Plantactinospora sp. BC1: one gene and its partners. The protein of the gene in region 3 interacts with the protein of the main gene of each other region in a pairwise test. Links are inferred from orthologs where the notes say so. Each region holds a gene or a part of one and is shown on either strand. Other genes may lie near its edges.

Evidence for each region. The genes of interacting proteins can lie anywhere in the genome.
Region 1: the proteins of dnaE (region 3) and C6361_RS32875 interact in binary tests that used the Escherichia coli proteins (3 or more experiments, as listed by UniProt). The link is inferred for Plantactinospora sp. BC1 from one-to-one orthologs.
Region 2: the proteins of dnaE (region 3) and rplL interact in binary tests that used the Escherichia coli proteins (3 or more experiments, as listed by UniProt). The link is inferred for Plantactinospora sp. BC1 from one-to-one orthologs.

The regions. Positions count from the first base shown.
Region 1 is NZ_CP028158.1:7,487,253-7,490,324, reverse strand. Bases 210-3,072 are described here. They hold C6361_RS32875 (pyridoxal phosphate-dependent aminotransferase), read left to right. Parts: upstream 210-972; coding sequence 973-2,172; downstream 2,173-3,072. Other genes in these bases: C6361_RS32865 (FtsX-like permease family protein), read left to right, coding at 2,896-3,072; C6361_RS32870 (PadR family transcriptional regulator), read right to left, coding at 2,191-2,805; C6361_RS32880 (MmpS family transport accessory protein), read left to right, coding at 210-939. Also shown: more of C6361_RS32880, read left to right, coding at 1-209. UniProt on the Escherichia coli protein: Shows aminotransferase activity with methionine and histidine as substrates, and to a lesser extent also with phenylalanine.
Region 2 is NZ_CP028158.1:6,057,681-6,060,645, forward strand. What follows is about bases 1-2,756. They hold rplL (50S ribosomal protein L7/L12), read right to left. Parts: upstream 1,693-2,756; coding sequence 1,309-1,692; downstream 1-1,308. Other genes in these bases: C6361_RS26555 (DNA-directed RNA polymerase subunit beta), read right to left, coding at 1-643; rplJ (50S ribosomal protein L10), read right to left, coding at 1,754-2,293; C6361_RS26570 (hypothetical protein), read right to left, coding at 2,655-2,756. In the rest of the region: more of C6361_RS26570, read right to left, coding at 2,757-2,965. UniProt on the Escherichia coli protein: The binding site for several of the GTPase factors involved in protein synthesis (IF-2, EF-Tu, EF-G and RF3). Is thus essential for accurate translation.
Region 3 is NZ_CP028158.1:6,412,022-6,420,784, forward strand. What follows is about bases 2,630-6,753. They hold dnaE (DNA polymerase III subunit alpha), read right to left. Parts: upstream 6,367-6,753; coding sequence 2,830-6,366; downstream 2,630-2,829. Other genes in these bases: C6361_RS28170 (AAA family ATPase), read right to left, coding at 6,695-6,753. Also shown: hisD (histidinol dehydrogenase), read right to left, coding at 1-801; C6361_RS28155 (LON peptidase substrate-binding domain-containing protein), read left to right, coding at 1,038-1,793; C6361_RS28160 (DUF2567 domain-containing protein), read right to left, coding at 1,708-2,469; more of C6361_RS28170, read right to left, coding at 6,754-8,410; C6361_RS28175 (hypothetical protein), read right to left, coding at 8,545-8,763. UniProt on the Escherichia coli protein: DNA polymerase III is a complex, multichain enzyme responsible for most of the replicative synthesis in bacteria. This DNA polymerase also exhibits 3' to 5' exonuclease activity. The alpha chain is the DNA polymerase catalytic subunit.

The DNA.
Region 1 (3,072 bases), 1.1 Mb from region 3 along the record:
CAGCCCGCGCAGCCGTCCAGCTACGGACAGCCGGCGCAGCCGACCACGTACGGCCAGCCCCCGGCCCAGCCGGGCGGTTACGGACAGCCGCCCCAACCCGGCCCGTACGGGCAGCCCGCCTGGGGCCAGCCGCCGCAGTCGGCCGGGTACGGCCAGCCGCAGCAGCCGAACCCGTACGCCCCGCCGCAGCAGCCCGGCCCGGGCCAGCCGCCGGCCCCGGCCTACGGTGCCGGCCCGGCGTACCCGCCGCAGTCCGGCCCACCAGCCACGCCATACCCGACCAGCGGGGCGCCGAACCAGCAGGACGCCGGTTACGGCGTCTACCCGCCGCAGTCCGGCCCGCCGCAGTCCGCCCCGCCCGGCACCGACCCCTACGCGGCGGCCGGTGCCGGCGGCTACCCCGGTTACGGACAGCCGGGACAGCCCGGACAGCCGGGCTACCCGGGCGGGCCGTACCCGCCGGCACCGCCGAAGAAGAGCAACAAGACCATGATCATCGTGATCGTGGCCGTGGTGGTGGTCGTGCTGGTCGCCTGCGTCGGGCTCTGCCTCGGCCCGCTGTCCTTCATGGACCAGCTGCGGAAGTCGGTGGAGACCAGCCTGGACGCGACTCCGCCACCGTCCACCTCGGACAGTCAGGATGGCGGCAACCCGGGCAGCGGCGGCCAGACGGTCGTCTACGAGGTGACCGGCGACGGCCGGGTGGCGCTCTCCTACATCGACGGCGCCGGCAAGCAGGTGCACCTGCCGTCGGTCGACCTTCCGTGGAAGAAGGAGGTCAAGCTTCCCGAGGACGAGCTGAAGACGGTGGTGGCGATCCGCACCGGCGGCGGCTCCGGCGACATCTCCTGCAAGATCACGGTCGACGGGAAGTCCACCGCCTCGAAGACCGCCAGCGGCAACTACGCGACCCTCACCTGCTCGGATTTCGGGATCTGACGAAACGGCACGGCACGGCTCTAGGGTGACGGGGTGACGACGACAACCGACTCCGATCCCCTGGTCCGCCGGATGCGCCCGTTCGGCACCACCATCTTCGCGGAGATGTCGGCGCTGGCGGTGCGCACCGGCGCGGTCAACCTCGGCCAGGGCTTTCCGGACACGGACGGGCCGCCCGAGATGCTGGCCGCCGCGGTGGCGGCGCTGCGCGGCGGGCAGAACCAGTACCCGCCCGGTCCGGGCGTTCCGGCGCTGCGCGCCGCCGTCGCCGCACACCAGCGCCGGTTCTGGGGACTGGAGTACGACCCGGACGGGCAGGTGCTGATCACGGCCGGGGCGACCGAGGCGATCGCGGCGGCGATCCTCGGGCTCTGCGAGGCCGGCGACGAGGTGGTCTGCTTCGAGCCGTACTACGACTCGTACGCCGCCTCGATCGCCCTGGCCGGGGCGGTCCGGCGGCCGGTCACGCTCCGCCCGGTCGACGGCGGCCGGTACGCCTTCGACCCGGCGGAGCTGCGCGCCGCGTTCGGGCCGCGGACCCGGCTGGTGCTGCTCAACTCGCCGCACAACCCGACCGGCAAGGTCTTCGACGCCGACGAGCTGGCGCTGATCGCCCGGCTGTGCCAGGAGCACGACACCATCGCGGTCACCGACGAGGTCTACGAGCACCTGGTCTTCACCGACGCCGGCAGCCCGCACGTCCCGCTGGCGACCCTGCCGGGCATGTGGGAACGCACCCTGCGGATCTCGTCGGCGGGCAAGACCTTCTCCTGCACCGGCTGGAAGATCGGTTGGGCCAGTGGCCCGGCGCCGCTGGTGGCGGCGACGATGCGGGTCAAGCAGTTCCTCACCTTCACCGGCGGGGCACCGCTGCAACCGGCGGTCGCGGTGGCCCTGGCGCTGCCGGACGACTACTACCACGGTTACCGGGCCGACCTCCAGGCGCGGCGGGACCAGCTCTCGGCCGGGCTGGTCGAGGCCGGTTTCGAGGTGCTGGTCCCGGAGGGGACGTACTTCGTCACCGCCGACATCACCGCGTTGGGCGGGCGGGACGGGGTGGAGTTCTGCCGCTCGCTGCCGGAGCGCTGCGGGGTGGTCGCCGTGCCGACCCAGGTCTTCTACGACCACGTCGAGGCGGGGCGGCGGCTGGTCCGGTTCGCCTTCTGCAAGCGCCCGGAGGTGCTGGCCGAGGCGGTGACCCGGCTGCGCACGCTCGGCGGCGCCCCGGCCTGACCCCGGTCGTGGCGTGGCTCAGGCGCCCTCCGCCAGGCCGGCTGCGCGACCGTCGGGCAGCGCCCCGGGTACGGCATCGGCGCCGGCCGTCCGCGCGGACGGGATCCGGATCCGGGCGCCGTCGAGCAGGCCCGTCTCGGCGTCGTCGAGAAAGGCCAGATCCGCCTCGACGTGCCGGCTCGCGGCCGAGAGCAGCAGCTCGACCACCGGGTCGGTCGCCTCCCGGCGCAGCGTGCCGAGGTTGCGCAGCTCGCGCAGCAGATAGCCGCGCTGGTTGGCGAGCACGGTACGCACCACGTCGGCGGAGCCGGAGCGGGCGGCGGCGGTGACCTTGAGGAAGAAGTCGTCCCGGAAGCCGCCGCTGCGCGGGCTCGGCTCGGCCAGCCACCTGGCCAGTTCGGTCCGGCCGGCGGGGGTGATCTCGTAGACCACCCGGTCCGGCTTGACCGGCTGCGCCTGCCGTTCGGCCCGGACCAGTTCGTCCCGGGCCAGCCGGTCGAGGATCTGGTAGAGGTGGCCGATGTTCAGCGACCCCCACTGTGGACCGACGGCCGTCTCGAAGGCACCCTTCAGCTCGTATCCGTAACTCGGGCCGTCGGCGAGCAACGCGAGTACCGCATGCTGGATGGCCATCCCTGACCCACCTTCCGGCCGTCCGCACGGCCTCTTGCATTGCGACAATGTATAGCGCAGAGTGTCCTGCGGGAGAAGAGGAGGGGCGCGGTGGTCGGATTCATCTGGCGGCAACTGCGGACCCGGCTCTGGCGATCACTCGCCCTGCTGACCGGCGTGCTCGTCGCGACCACCGGCTTCGTCGTGCTGACCGGCACCACCACCACCTCCCAACTGCGCCTGAACGATCGGGTGCAACGCGAGACCCGCGCCGCGTACGACATTCTC
Region 2 (2,965 bases), 360 kb from region 3 along the record:
TGACGGCCTGCCGGCGCTTACGGTCGATGCGGACACCCACGGTGTCGCGCTTGTCGATGTCGAACTCCAGCCAGGCACCCCGGCTCGGGATGACCTTGACGCTGGAGAGATCGCGGTCGGAGGTCTTGTCCGGCTGCTTGTCGAAGTAGACGCCCGGGGACCGGACGAGCTGGCTGACCACCACGCGCTCGGTGCCGTTGATGATGAAGGTGCCCTTCGGCGTCATCATCGGGAAGTCACCCATGAACACCGTCTGGCTCTTGATCTCGCCGGTGGTGTTGTTGGTGAACTCCGCGGTCACGAACAGCGGGGCGCAGTAGGTCAGGTCCTTCTCCTTGCACTCCTCGATCGAGGCCTTGACCTCGTCGAAGCGCGGCGCGGAGAAGGAGAGCGACATAGTGCCAGAAAAGTCCTCAATGGGACTGATCTCGTCGAGGATCTCGGCGAGACCCGATCGAGCGTGCGGGTCGTCGGCCGACCGGCCCTGCCAAGCCTCGTTGCCGACCAGCCAGTCAAACGACTCGTTCTGGATGGCGAGGAGGTTGGGGACCTCGAGGTGTTCGGTAATCCTGCCGAAGGAGATTCGGCGGGGCGCGAAAGCGCTCGACGTACGACTGGTCTTCGCAGGGCGGGAAGCTGCCAAGATGCGTCCTTCCGAGGACCGGTGCTGCTAGATGCGGCTGTCACGCGTGCACTCCAATGGCCCCACTCCAAACGCCCAAAACTGGACATTCCGAGCAGGGGTCAAGTCGGAAGGCAGCGCAAACTAGCAGTGTAGCCGAGCGGCTAACCGCTGTCCAGCCCACCACGGCAGGGCGTTGCAGAACGTGTCGCCAACCAGTGGCTGGCGCGCGCTGAGCGCGCTCACACGTCCCGCACGCATCCCGCTAGGCCTCGTAGGAACCAGCGGCTCGTGGTGCTGCCGTGGCCCTTACCCAGGTGTCGGCCGTCGCAAGCGCGGAAGGTCTTGCTGATGTCAGCGTGCCTGCCGGTTCGTGCCGCGTCAAGGGCTGATGCCCGGGTCGGGCGACCTCTTTGCCCGGGTCGCCATCCGAGCCTGACCGGCCGGACGGGCCAACGACGGCCGTCCGAGGCGTCAAAGCCCTGATCATCGACGGTCGCAGCCAGTCAGCGGACGGAGACGGGCGGCGATCCGGCGCCGGATCGCCGCCCGTCGGCGACATTGCTGTGCGTCAGCTCACTAGAGCGACGCGGGCCGCCTCCGGTGGCCCGTACCCCTGCGACTCCCGCTCGGCGGAACGGAGAGCTGGTCGGTACGGACACACCGGGCGCGGCGTGGAGCGGAAACTACTTGAGGGTGACCTTCGCGCCCTCGGCCTCCAGCTTGGCCTTGGCCTTGTCGGCGGCCTCCTTGTTGGCCTTCTCCAGGACCGGCTTCGGCGCGGCCTCGACGAGGTCCTTGGCCTCCTTCAGGCCCAGGCCGGTCAGCTCACGCACGACCTTGATGACCTGGATCTTCTTGCCGCCGTCAGCCTCCAGGATGACGTCGAACTCGTCCTGCTCCGGCTCGGCCTCGGCGGCCGGGGCCGCGGGGCCACCGGCGGCGACGGCCACCGGCGCGGCGGCGGTCACGTCGAAGGTGGTCTCGAACTGCTTCACGAACTCCGAGAGCTCGATCAGCGTCATCTCCTTGAACGCGTCGAGCAGCTCTTCGGTGCTGAGCTTCGCCATGGTGTCTGGCGTCCTTTCCTGATTTCTTACACGAATATCGGGGTACCGGAGGGCTGGCCGATCAGGCCTGCCCCTCCTTCTCACGCTTGTCCTGCAGGGCAGCCGCCAGGCGGGCGGTCTGCGCCAGCGGCGCCTGGAACAGGGCAGCGGCCTTGCTCAGGCTGCCCTTCATCGCGCCGGCCATCTTGGCCAGCAGCACCTCACGGGACTCGAGGTCGGCGAGCTTGTTGACCTCGTCCGCGGTGATCGCCCGGCCCTCGAAGACGCCACCCTTGATGACGAGCTTCGGGTTGGCCTTCGCGAACTCCCGCAGACCCTTCGCCGCCTCGACCACGTCGCCGGAGACGAAGGTCAGCGCGGTAGGACCGGTGAACAGCTCGTCGAGGCCGGCAATGCCAGCGTCCGTCGCGGCACGCTTGGCCAGCGTGTTCTTCGCCACCTCGTAGGTCGTGTCCCGACCGAGCGAGCGGCGCAGCTGGGTGAGCTGGGAAACCGTCAGCCCGCGGTACTCGGTGAGCACGGTGGCGCCCGAGTTGCGGAAGTATTCGGTGAGCTCGGCGACGGCGGTGGCCTTGTCGGCCCGAACCGGCTTGTCCGCCATGTCCCTCCTCTCTCGTTACTCCAGGCTGACCACGCCCGATCGGCCGGCGGCGCGATCGGAGCCCGGGTGCGGATCGGAGATCCCACCACAACGAGAGAAGCCCCGGCGCAGGGCGCACGGGGCGGGGAAGGTCATGCGGACACGACCTGGCACGCTACCGTCTCCCCCTGCGCGGGCCGCCCGTCGAGCGGGACCTTCGACCGTGCCAGGGCACGGTGACCAGCGGTCTCTGGGTTAAAACGTCGACCAGGCTAGCCTGACCGACTTATCAGAGTACGCGACGCCGGCCGTGACGACCAAATCACCCCGGGTGCTCCAGCTCACGTCCGCCCCGGCACCCGCCCACCTGCCGACGTCCGGATCACGCCCGACGGCGGCGCAGCCAGGCGTAACCGGCCAACGCCACCGCGCTCCAGATCACGGCGTGCCCGGTCAACAGGGCCACCGACCCGGCGGTCGGGCCGGCGGTGCTGGCCCGGGCGGTGGCGAGTACCGGCGGCGCGATCCAGGGCAGCACCGACTCCTTCAGCCCGAACACGTACACCCCGACCACCCCGCCGACCAGGGCGGTCAGCCCGTACAGCGGGCTGCTGGTCGCCGCCCGGCTGGCCAGCGCACCGAGCGCGACCGCCGCCGGCAGGATCAGCAGGTGCGCCCAGAGCCCCACCGCCA
Region 3 (8,763 bases):
CTCGGCCTGGCTGATCAGGTCGGCCGCCACGTGCACCGGGTCGGCCGTCTCGTCGGCGAGTACGGCGATCTCGGTCGGGCCGGCCTCGGCGTCGATCCCGACCACGCCCCGGAGCAGCCGCTTGGCGGCGGTGACCCAGATGTTGCCCGGTCCGGTGATCATGTCGACCGGCTCGCACCGGGTCTGCCCGTCGGCGTCCGTGTCCGCCCCGTACGCCAGCATGGCGACCGCCTGGGCGCCGCCGACCGCGTACACCTCGTCGACGCCGAGCAGCGCGCACGCGGCCAGCACCCGGGCGTCGGGCAGGCCGCCGTTCTCCTGCTGCGGCGGGCTCGCCACCACCAGCGAGCGGACGCCGGCCGCCTGGGCCGGCACCACGTTCATCACCACGGTCGACGGATACATCGCGAGGCCGCCGGGGACGTAGAGCCCGACCCGGTCGACCGGGACCCAGCGCTCGGTGACGGTGCCGCCCGGCACCACCTCGGTGGTCACGTCGGCCCGCCGCTGGTCGGCGTGCACCCGGCGGGCCCGGTCGATCGCCTCGACCAGCGCGGCCCGGACCTCCGGCTCCAGCGTCGACTCGGCCTCGGTGATCGTCTCGGCCGGCACCCGGAACCGGTCCAGCCGCAGGCCGTCGAGCCGATGGGTGGCGTCCTGGATCGCCGCGAAACCATGCTCGCGGACCGCCTCCACGATCGGGCGGATCTTCTCCACCGCCACGGAGACGTCGAGCTGGGCACGGGGCAGCAGCGGGCGTGGATCACGCCAACCGCCGCGCAGGTCGATCCGGTTCAACACCCTTGGCAGTCTATTCGGCACCCACCGATCGGTCCGCGTCCGCCCAGCCGGCGGGACGGTGACCCGGGCCACCCGGTCGGGGACACCGGACACGCCCGGCGCGGCAGCGGCTCCACGCCGGGCGGCGCGACCCGGTACCAGCGGTGCCGGACGGACCGGTCGAGCGGGCCGACCGGCGGCAGGATCTCCCCGGGCGGGGCGGTTCGCCGCCGGTGCCGACGGGCTAGGCTCGGACGGTGGACGCGCGGCTGCCGGTGTTTCCGCTCGGGACGGTGCTCTTTCCCGGCCTGGTCCTGCCGTTGCACATTTTCGAGGCGCGCTATCTCGACCTGATGCGGCACCTGCGCGGCCTGCCGGAGGGCACGCCCCGGGAGTTCGGCGTGGTCGCCATCCGCAGCGGCGGGTCGGCGTCGGTCTCCGCCGGCCCCGAACCGGAGTCCCGGACCGGGCCGGAGTCGCGGCCGGGCCAGCCGGAGCTGACCGACCGGCGCCCGGACGGTTCGCCGGTCACCCTGCACGACGTCGGCTGCACCGCCGAGCTACGGCAGGTCACCGAGCTGCCGGACGGCCGGCTCGACATCGTCACCGTCGGCCGTCGGCGGTTCCGGATCGCCCGCGTCGAGGCAGGCAGCACGCCGTACCTGACCGCCGAGGTGGAGTGGCTGCCCGAGCCGGTCGGGCAGGAGCAGCTCGCCGACCTGCTGGCACCCCGGGTGCTCGCGGTCTTCCGGCGCTATCTCACGCTGGTCCGGGACGATCCCGAGGAGCTTTCCGAGCAGTTGCCGGACGACCCCACCGTGCTGTCGCACCTGGTCGCCGCGACCGCCGCGCTCACCCTCACCGACCGGCAGCGGCTGCTGGCGACGCCGGACACCGCCGGCCGGCTGAGTGCGGAACTCCGGCTGCTCAATCGCGAGGCGGCTCTGCTGCGCCAGGTACGGGCGGTGCCGGTGCCACTGGCGGAGCTGGCGGTACCGGCAAGTCCCAACTGACCGGCCGGGATGCCGGCTCGGCCTCGGGCCGGAACACCGGCTCGGCCTCCGGCCGCAGTCCGGGGTAACGGGACCAGCCGGCCAGCAGGGTGTACATCACCGCCGCGCCGAACGCCGGCACCAGCAGGTCCCCGATGGCCGGGACGAACCCGAGCAGCAGGTCGTACTGCCCGCCGTACAGGTCCGGTGGCTTGCTGAACGTCGCCCCGGGCGGGGCGCTGGCCAGCAGCCGCTCGTAGCCGGAGAGGCCGATCTGCCGACCGAGCTGCCAGGCGAGTACGGCGGCGCCGAGCATGCCGAGCACCGTCACCAGCATGCCGACCGGCCCCCGGTGGCGGCGCAGCAGCAGCCACATCGCGATCGCGGCCAGCACGCCCAGGCCGAACCCGAGCACGCTGAACCAGCCGTCGGCGGCGATGAACTCCTCCGGCTGCGGCGCCGCCAGCAGCGCACCGTCCTCGGTCTGCACCACCGGCACACCGGGCGACACGGCCGACCAGAGCAGGCCGAACGGAACTCCCAACAGGATCAGCGCCAGCAGCACGGCGACGTTGGCCGCCGCGCCCCGGAGCAGCCGGCGGGCCGGTTCACTCCCGGCCGGCGGCGCAGCGGTCGGATCCGCCGGGACCGGCCAGCTGCCGTTCGCGGCGGCCGGATCCGGGCCGGGTCGGGTCAGCGGGTCCGGGGTCGCACCGGCCGGCGTACCCGGGTCGGTCCGGCCCGGCGCGTCCGTGACCGGTCCGCCGGGCGCGCCCGGCGCTGTCCCGGCCGGTACGCCGTGCGGCGGGCCCGGCGCCGCCGCCGGAGCAGGTGCCGGCGGTACGACGGGACCGCCGTGGTCGCCGTCGCCGAGCGGGCCGTCGGAAGGGGAGGTTGCCGGACTCACGAGATGATCCTCTCAGGCCCGGCCGCCCTCCGGAGGCCCGACCCGGAGTTGCCCGCTCCCACCGCGACGGCCGGCGAGACGTCCCCGCTCGGAGCGCCGGCCGACCAGGCAGCCGGCTCCGGTCGCGGTGCACGAGCACGCCGGCCCCGGTCAGCCCGCGACGGCGCTCGGTCCGAGCAGCGCCTTGAGGTCGGCCATCAGCGCGGTGGTGGGAGCCACCCGGAGCGGGCTGAGCCGCAGCAGGGTGGCCCGGGAGCCGTTGACCAGCTTGACGTGCACCTCGGCCGAGCCGGGATGGCTGGCCAGCACCTCGCGGAGCCGCTCCACCAGCGGCGGCGTGCAGCGGGACGGCGGCAGGGCCAGCACCACCGGCTTGACCTCGTCCGGTGCGGTGATGTCGGGCATCGACAGGTCCATCGCCATCAGCCGGGGCTGGTCGTCGCGGCGGTCGATCCGGCCCTTGACCACCACGATCGCGTCCTCGGCGATGTACTGCCCGACCAGTTCGTAGGTGTTCGGGAAGAAGAGCACCTCGACCGCGCCGCCGAGATCCTCCAGGGTCGCCGAGGCCCATGCCCGGCCCTGCTTGGTGATCCGGCGCTGCACCCCGGAGAGGATGCCGGCCAGGTTGACCACCTGCCCGTCGGCGACCCCGCCCTCCTCGGCCAGCGCCGAGATGGACATGTCGGCGGCGGCGGCGAGCACGTGCTCGACGCCGAAGAGCGGATGGTCGGAGACGTAGAGGCCGAGCATCTCGCGTTCGAAGGTGAGCAGGTCGGTCTTGTCCCACTCGCCGGTCGGGATCGGCGGGGTCACCACCATGCCGCCGCCCCCGCCGTCGTCCCCGCCGCCGAACGCGTCGCCGAAGAGGTCGTACTGGCCGACCGCCTCGTTGCGCTTGAGTGCGATGAACGAGTCGATCGCGTCGGTGTGTACGGCGAGCAGCCCCTTGCGGGTGTGCCCGAGCGAGTCGAACGCACCCGCCTTGATCAGCGATTCGACGGTCTTCTTGTTGCAGGCCACCGCGTCGACCTTGCGCAGGTAGTCGTAGAAGTCGGTGAAGTTGCCCTTCTCCTTGCGGGACCGGCGGATCGACTCGACCACGTTCGCGCCGACGTTGCGGACGGCGGCCAGCCCGAACCGGATGTCCTGGCCGACGGCGGCGAACCGGGCGTTGGACTCGTTGACGTCCGGCGGCAGCACCTTGATGCCCATCCGCCGGCACTCGGCCAGGTAGACCGCCGACTTGTCCTTGTCGTCGCCGACGGAGGTGAGCAGCGCGCTCATGTACTCCGCCGGATAATTCGCCTTCAGGTAGGCGGTCCAGTAGGAGACGACGCCGTACGCCGCGCTGTGCGCCTTGTTGAACGCGTAGTCGGAGAACGGGACCAGGATGTCCCAGAGCGTCTTGATCGCCGCGTCGCTGTAGCCGTTGTCCTTCATGCCGGCGGCGAACGGCGCGAACTCCTTGTCGAGGATCTCCTTCTTCTTCTTGCCCATCGCCCGGCGCAGCAGGTCGGCCTTGCCGAGCGAGTAGCCGGCCACCTTCTGGGCGATCGCCATGACCTGCTCCTGGTAGACGATCAGCCCGTAGGTGTCGCCGAGGATCTCCGCGAGGGAGTCGGCGAGTTCGGGGTGGATCGGTACCACCGGCTTGCGGTTGTTCTTGCGGTCGGCGTACTCGTTGTGCGCGTTGGCGCCCATCGGACCGGGCCGGTAGAGCGCGCCGACCGCCGAGATGTCCTCGAAGTTGTCCGGCGCCATCGAGCGCAGCAGCGCCCGCATCGGACCGCCGTCGAACTGGAACACCCCGAGGGTGTCACCCCGGCCGAGCAGGGCGTACGTCGCCTTGTCGTCCAGCGGCAGGTCCTCCAGCACCAGGTCCTCGCCCCGGTTCTCCCGGATCGCCTCCAGCGCGTCGTCCATGATGGTCAGGTTGCGCAGGCCCAGGAAGTCCATCTTGAGCAGGCCGATGGTCTCGCAGGCACCCATGTCCCACTGGGTGATGATCGAGCCGTCCTGCTCGCGCTTCTGGATCGGCAGCACGTCGACCAGCGGATCCCGGGACAGGATCACCCCGGCCGCGTGCACCCCCCACTGCCGCTTCAGCCCCTCCAGGCCCTTGGCGGTGTCGACGACCTTGCGTACCTCGCCGTCGCCGTCGTAGAGCTGCCGGAACTCGGCCGCCTCGGGATAGCGCGGGTGGCCCGGGTCGAAGATGCCGCCGAGCGGGATGTCCTTGCCCATCACCGCCGGGGGCATCGCCTTGGTGATCCGGTCGCCCATCGCGAACGGGTACCCGAGGACCCGGGCCGCGTCCTTGATCGCCGCCTTCGCCTTGATCGTGCCGTACGTGATGATCTGGGCGACCCGCTCCTCGCCGTACTTCTCGGTGGCGTAGCGGATCATGTCGCCGCGCCTACGCTCGTCGAAGTCCATGTCGATGTCGGGCATCGAGACACGGTCGGGGTTGAGGAACCGCTCGAAGAGCAGGCCGTGCGCCATCGGGTCCAGCTCGGTGATGCCGAGCGCGTACGCGATCAGGGCGCCCGCCGCCGAACCACGCCCCGGCCCGACCCGGATCCCCTCCCGCTTGGCGTACGCGACCAGGTCGGCGACGACCAGGAAGTAGCCCGGGAAGCCCATCTTGAGGATCACGTCGAGCTCGTACTCGGCCTGCCGCCGACGGTCCTCCGGCACCCCGCCCGGGAAGCGCCGCTCCAGCCCGCGCATCACCTCCTTGCGCAGGAAGGTCTCCTCGGTCTCCCCCGCCGGCACCGGGAACTGCGGCATCAGGTTGCGCGGCGCGAAGAGCTCGGAGTAGTCGCCGATCCGCTCCGCGATCTCCAGCGTGCTGTCGCAGGCCCCCGGCACCTCCGAGTCCCAGAGCGCGCGCATCTCGGCCGCCGACTTCAGGTAGAAGTCCCGGGCGTCGAACTTGAACCGCTTCGGGTCGGCCAGCGTCGAGCCGGACTGCACGCAGAGCAGCACCTCGTGCGCGTCCGCGTCCTTCTCGTAGGTGTAGTGCAGGTCGTTGGTGGCCACCGGCTTCAGGTTGAGCTTCTTGCCCAGCCGGATCAGGTCCTGCCGGATCCGGGTCTCGATGTCGAGCCCGTGATCCATCACCTCCAGGTAGTAGTTCTCCGCCCCGAAGATGTCCCGGAACTCCGCCGCCGACTCGCACGCCTTGTCGAAGTTCCCGATCCGCAGCCAGGTCTGCACCTCGCCCGACGGGCAGCCGGTGGTGGCGATGATCCCCTTGCCGTACTGGTGCAGCAGCTCCCGGTCGGCCCGCGGCTTGAAGTAGTAGCCCTCCAGGCTGGCCCGGGACTGCATCCGGAACAGGTTGCGCAGCCCGTCGGCGTCCCCGGCCAGCATGGTCATGTGGGTGTAGGCGCCACCGCCGGAGACGTCGTTCTCGCCGCCGTCGGCCCAGCGGACCCGGGTCCGCTCCCGCCGGTCGGTCCCCGGCGTGAGGTACATCTCGCTGCCGATGATCGGCTTCACCCCGGCGGCCGTGGCCTGCTTGTGGAAGTCGTACGCGCCGAAGAGGTTGCCGTGGTCGGTCATCGCCAGCGCCGGCATGCCCAGCCGGTTGGTCTCGGCGAACAACTCCTTGAGCCGGGCCGCCCCGTCGAGCATCGAATACTCGGTGTGCACGTGCAGGTGCACGAACGAGTCAGACACCCAGGGCCCCCTTCCCTCACGCGGCTGCCGGCCGGCACGCCGACGACAGCTCGACGGCGGTGGCCGGTCACCCAGCGACGCATCCCCCAACGGCACCACGCAGCGCCTGGCGAGCGCGGGCCGGACGGCACGATCCGTGCCCCGACGGCAGGGCGCGTACCCCGACGCGCGACCGCCGGTCCCCGAGCCTAGTCCCAGGGCGGCGCGGTCTCCAGGCTTGACACCCGCCCGGGCGAGCTGTCCCACATTCCGCCCCCGGGTGTGTCGTCCGACCGGTTCGTCCCGGCCGAACGGGGCGGTCGCGACGCCGATGCGGCAGCGCGCCGGGTCAGCGGGCGAACGGCTCCAGCATCATCGACGCCGCCTGGAGCCAGGCGTCCCGGGTCTCCTGGGCGAGCTGGGCGTACTCGATCGACGAGCCGGTCTCCAGCGCCGGGTCGTACGGCACCACCGCCACCGCGCGGGTCCGGGTGGCGAAGTGCCGCTTCAGGTCGTCGAGCAGCGGCGAGCGGCCCGGCGTCGGGCAGGAGAGCAGGGTGACCGCGTTGTCGGCCAGCTCGCCCATCCCGATGTCGTGCAGCAGGTCGAGCATCCAGTCGGCGGTGAAGGCGGCGTCCTCCCGGGGCACCGTGGTGACCACCAGCTGGTCGGCCGCGCGCAGCACCGTCTGCCAGTTGGAACTCTCCACGTTGTTGCCGGTGTCCACACAGATCACGTCGTGGGTGCGGCGGAGCAGCTCCAGCACCCGCCGGACGGTGTGCTGGTCGAGGCGCTGGGCGAACCGGGGGCTCTCCTCGCCGGCCAGCACGTCGTACGAGCCGTCGGAGGCGTGCCGGAGATAGTCGTCGAGCCGTTCGATCAGCTGGGTACTCGGCAGCGCCTCGATCTCGATCAGGTCGGCGACCAGATGCCGGATCGTCCGGGCGTGCCGGGCGCTGCCGGCCCGCAGGCCGAGGGTGCCGCGCAGTTCGTTGTCGTCCCAGGCGAGCACGCCACGGCCGCGTACGCTGCCCACCGTCGCCGCGCCGAGCACCGTCGCGGTGGTCTTGTGCACGCCGCCCTTCGGGTTGGCGAAGGCGACCACCCGGGGTGAGCCGAGGTCGCGGCGCAGCACGTTGCGGGCGCGTTCCACCTCGGGGTCGGCCGACCGCTGCTGCCGGGTCGGGTAGGGGTCGATGGTGGCCCGCCGGGACACCGGGGCGTAGCCGACGTCCACCGCCGGATAGCCGGCGGGCGGCGCCGGTGCCGGGCCGGACGGCGGGACTACCGACGGGACGACGGGCGGGGCGACGGCCGGCGGCGGAGTCACCGGCGGCGGGGCCAGCGAGTTGCGCGGTGCCGGGACCGACCGGCCGGTGGCGGGAGGCGGCAGCGGCCGCTGCGCCGGGGGCGGGTCGGTGCGCCGGACCGCGGGCGGCGGGCTGGGCAGGGCCGGTCGCGGTGCCGGCACCACCGGCGGCGGAGGCTGGTAGCCGCTGCCGAGCGCCGCGTAGCGGGACTCGCCGGCGAAGTCCGGTCCCGCCGGCTCCGGCCGGTACGGCTCCACCGGCTCGGGGCGGTAACCGGGGTCGGGCCGGTAGCCGCCGGGCGGATAGCCGGGCTCCCGCCGGTCGGTGCCGGGCCGGTAGTCCGGGCCGGGCCGGTAACCCGGCTCGGCGGGATGCCCCGGGCCGGGGCGGTACCCGGGCTCGGCCGGGCGTCCGGGACCGAAGCCGGGATCGGGCCGGTAGCCCTCCTCCAGGGCGGCGTAGCGGGACTCCCCCGGATGACCGGCGCCGCCGTAACCGGGGGCGGCCGGATAACCGGGCCCGGCCGGATAGCCGGGGGCCGGCGGGCGGGGGTCGGGCTCCGGCCTGCCGGGGTAGCCGTTGCCGGCGTACCGACCGGTGGCCTGACCGCCCTCGGCGGGCGGCTCCGGCCCGCCTCGTTCGTCGAGAACCTGCTGCTCGTCGGTGCGACCGCCGTGCAGGGCCCGGTCGAGCAGCGCCCGCCAACGCGGCGCTGATTCCGCCGGCCGGCCCCAGCCGGTCTCGGTGCCGTCCACGGCTCGCCCTCCCAGCACCATCGGTCCCCGCCCTGACAGGCTACGAAGCAAACCCTATTCGGGCCACCTGTGCCAGCGCACCACCGCCGTCGGCGTGCCCGCCGTCGACCAGACGTCCATCGTGCCGCCCACCGTCACGCCCCGCCGCTCGCCCCGGTGGTGGGCGGGTCGGCCGGCGGCGCCTCGGCCGGCGGCCGGTCCGACGGTATCTCGGCCGAGGGCGACTCGGTCGCCGGGTCCGGCTCCGGCGGAAGGTCGTCGACCGGAGAGTCCACCGTGGGCGGCGGCTCCGTCGCACCCGGACCGGCCGGGCCGGCGGTCCCGGTGGCCGGCGGGTCGACGGGCGGATCGGC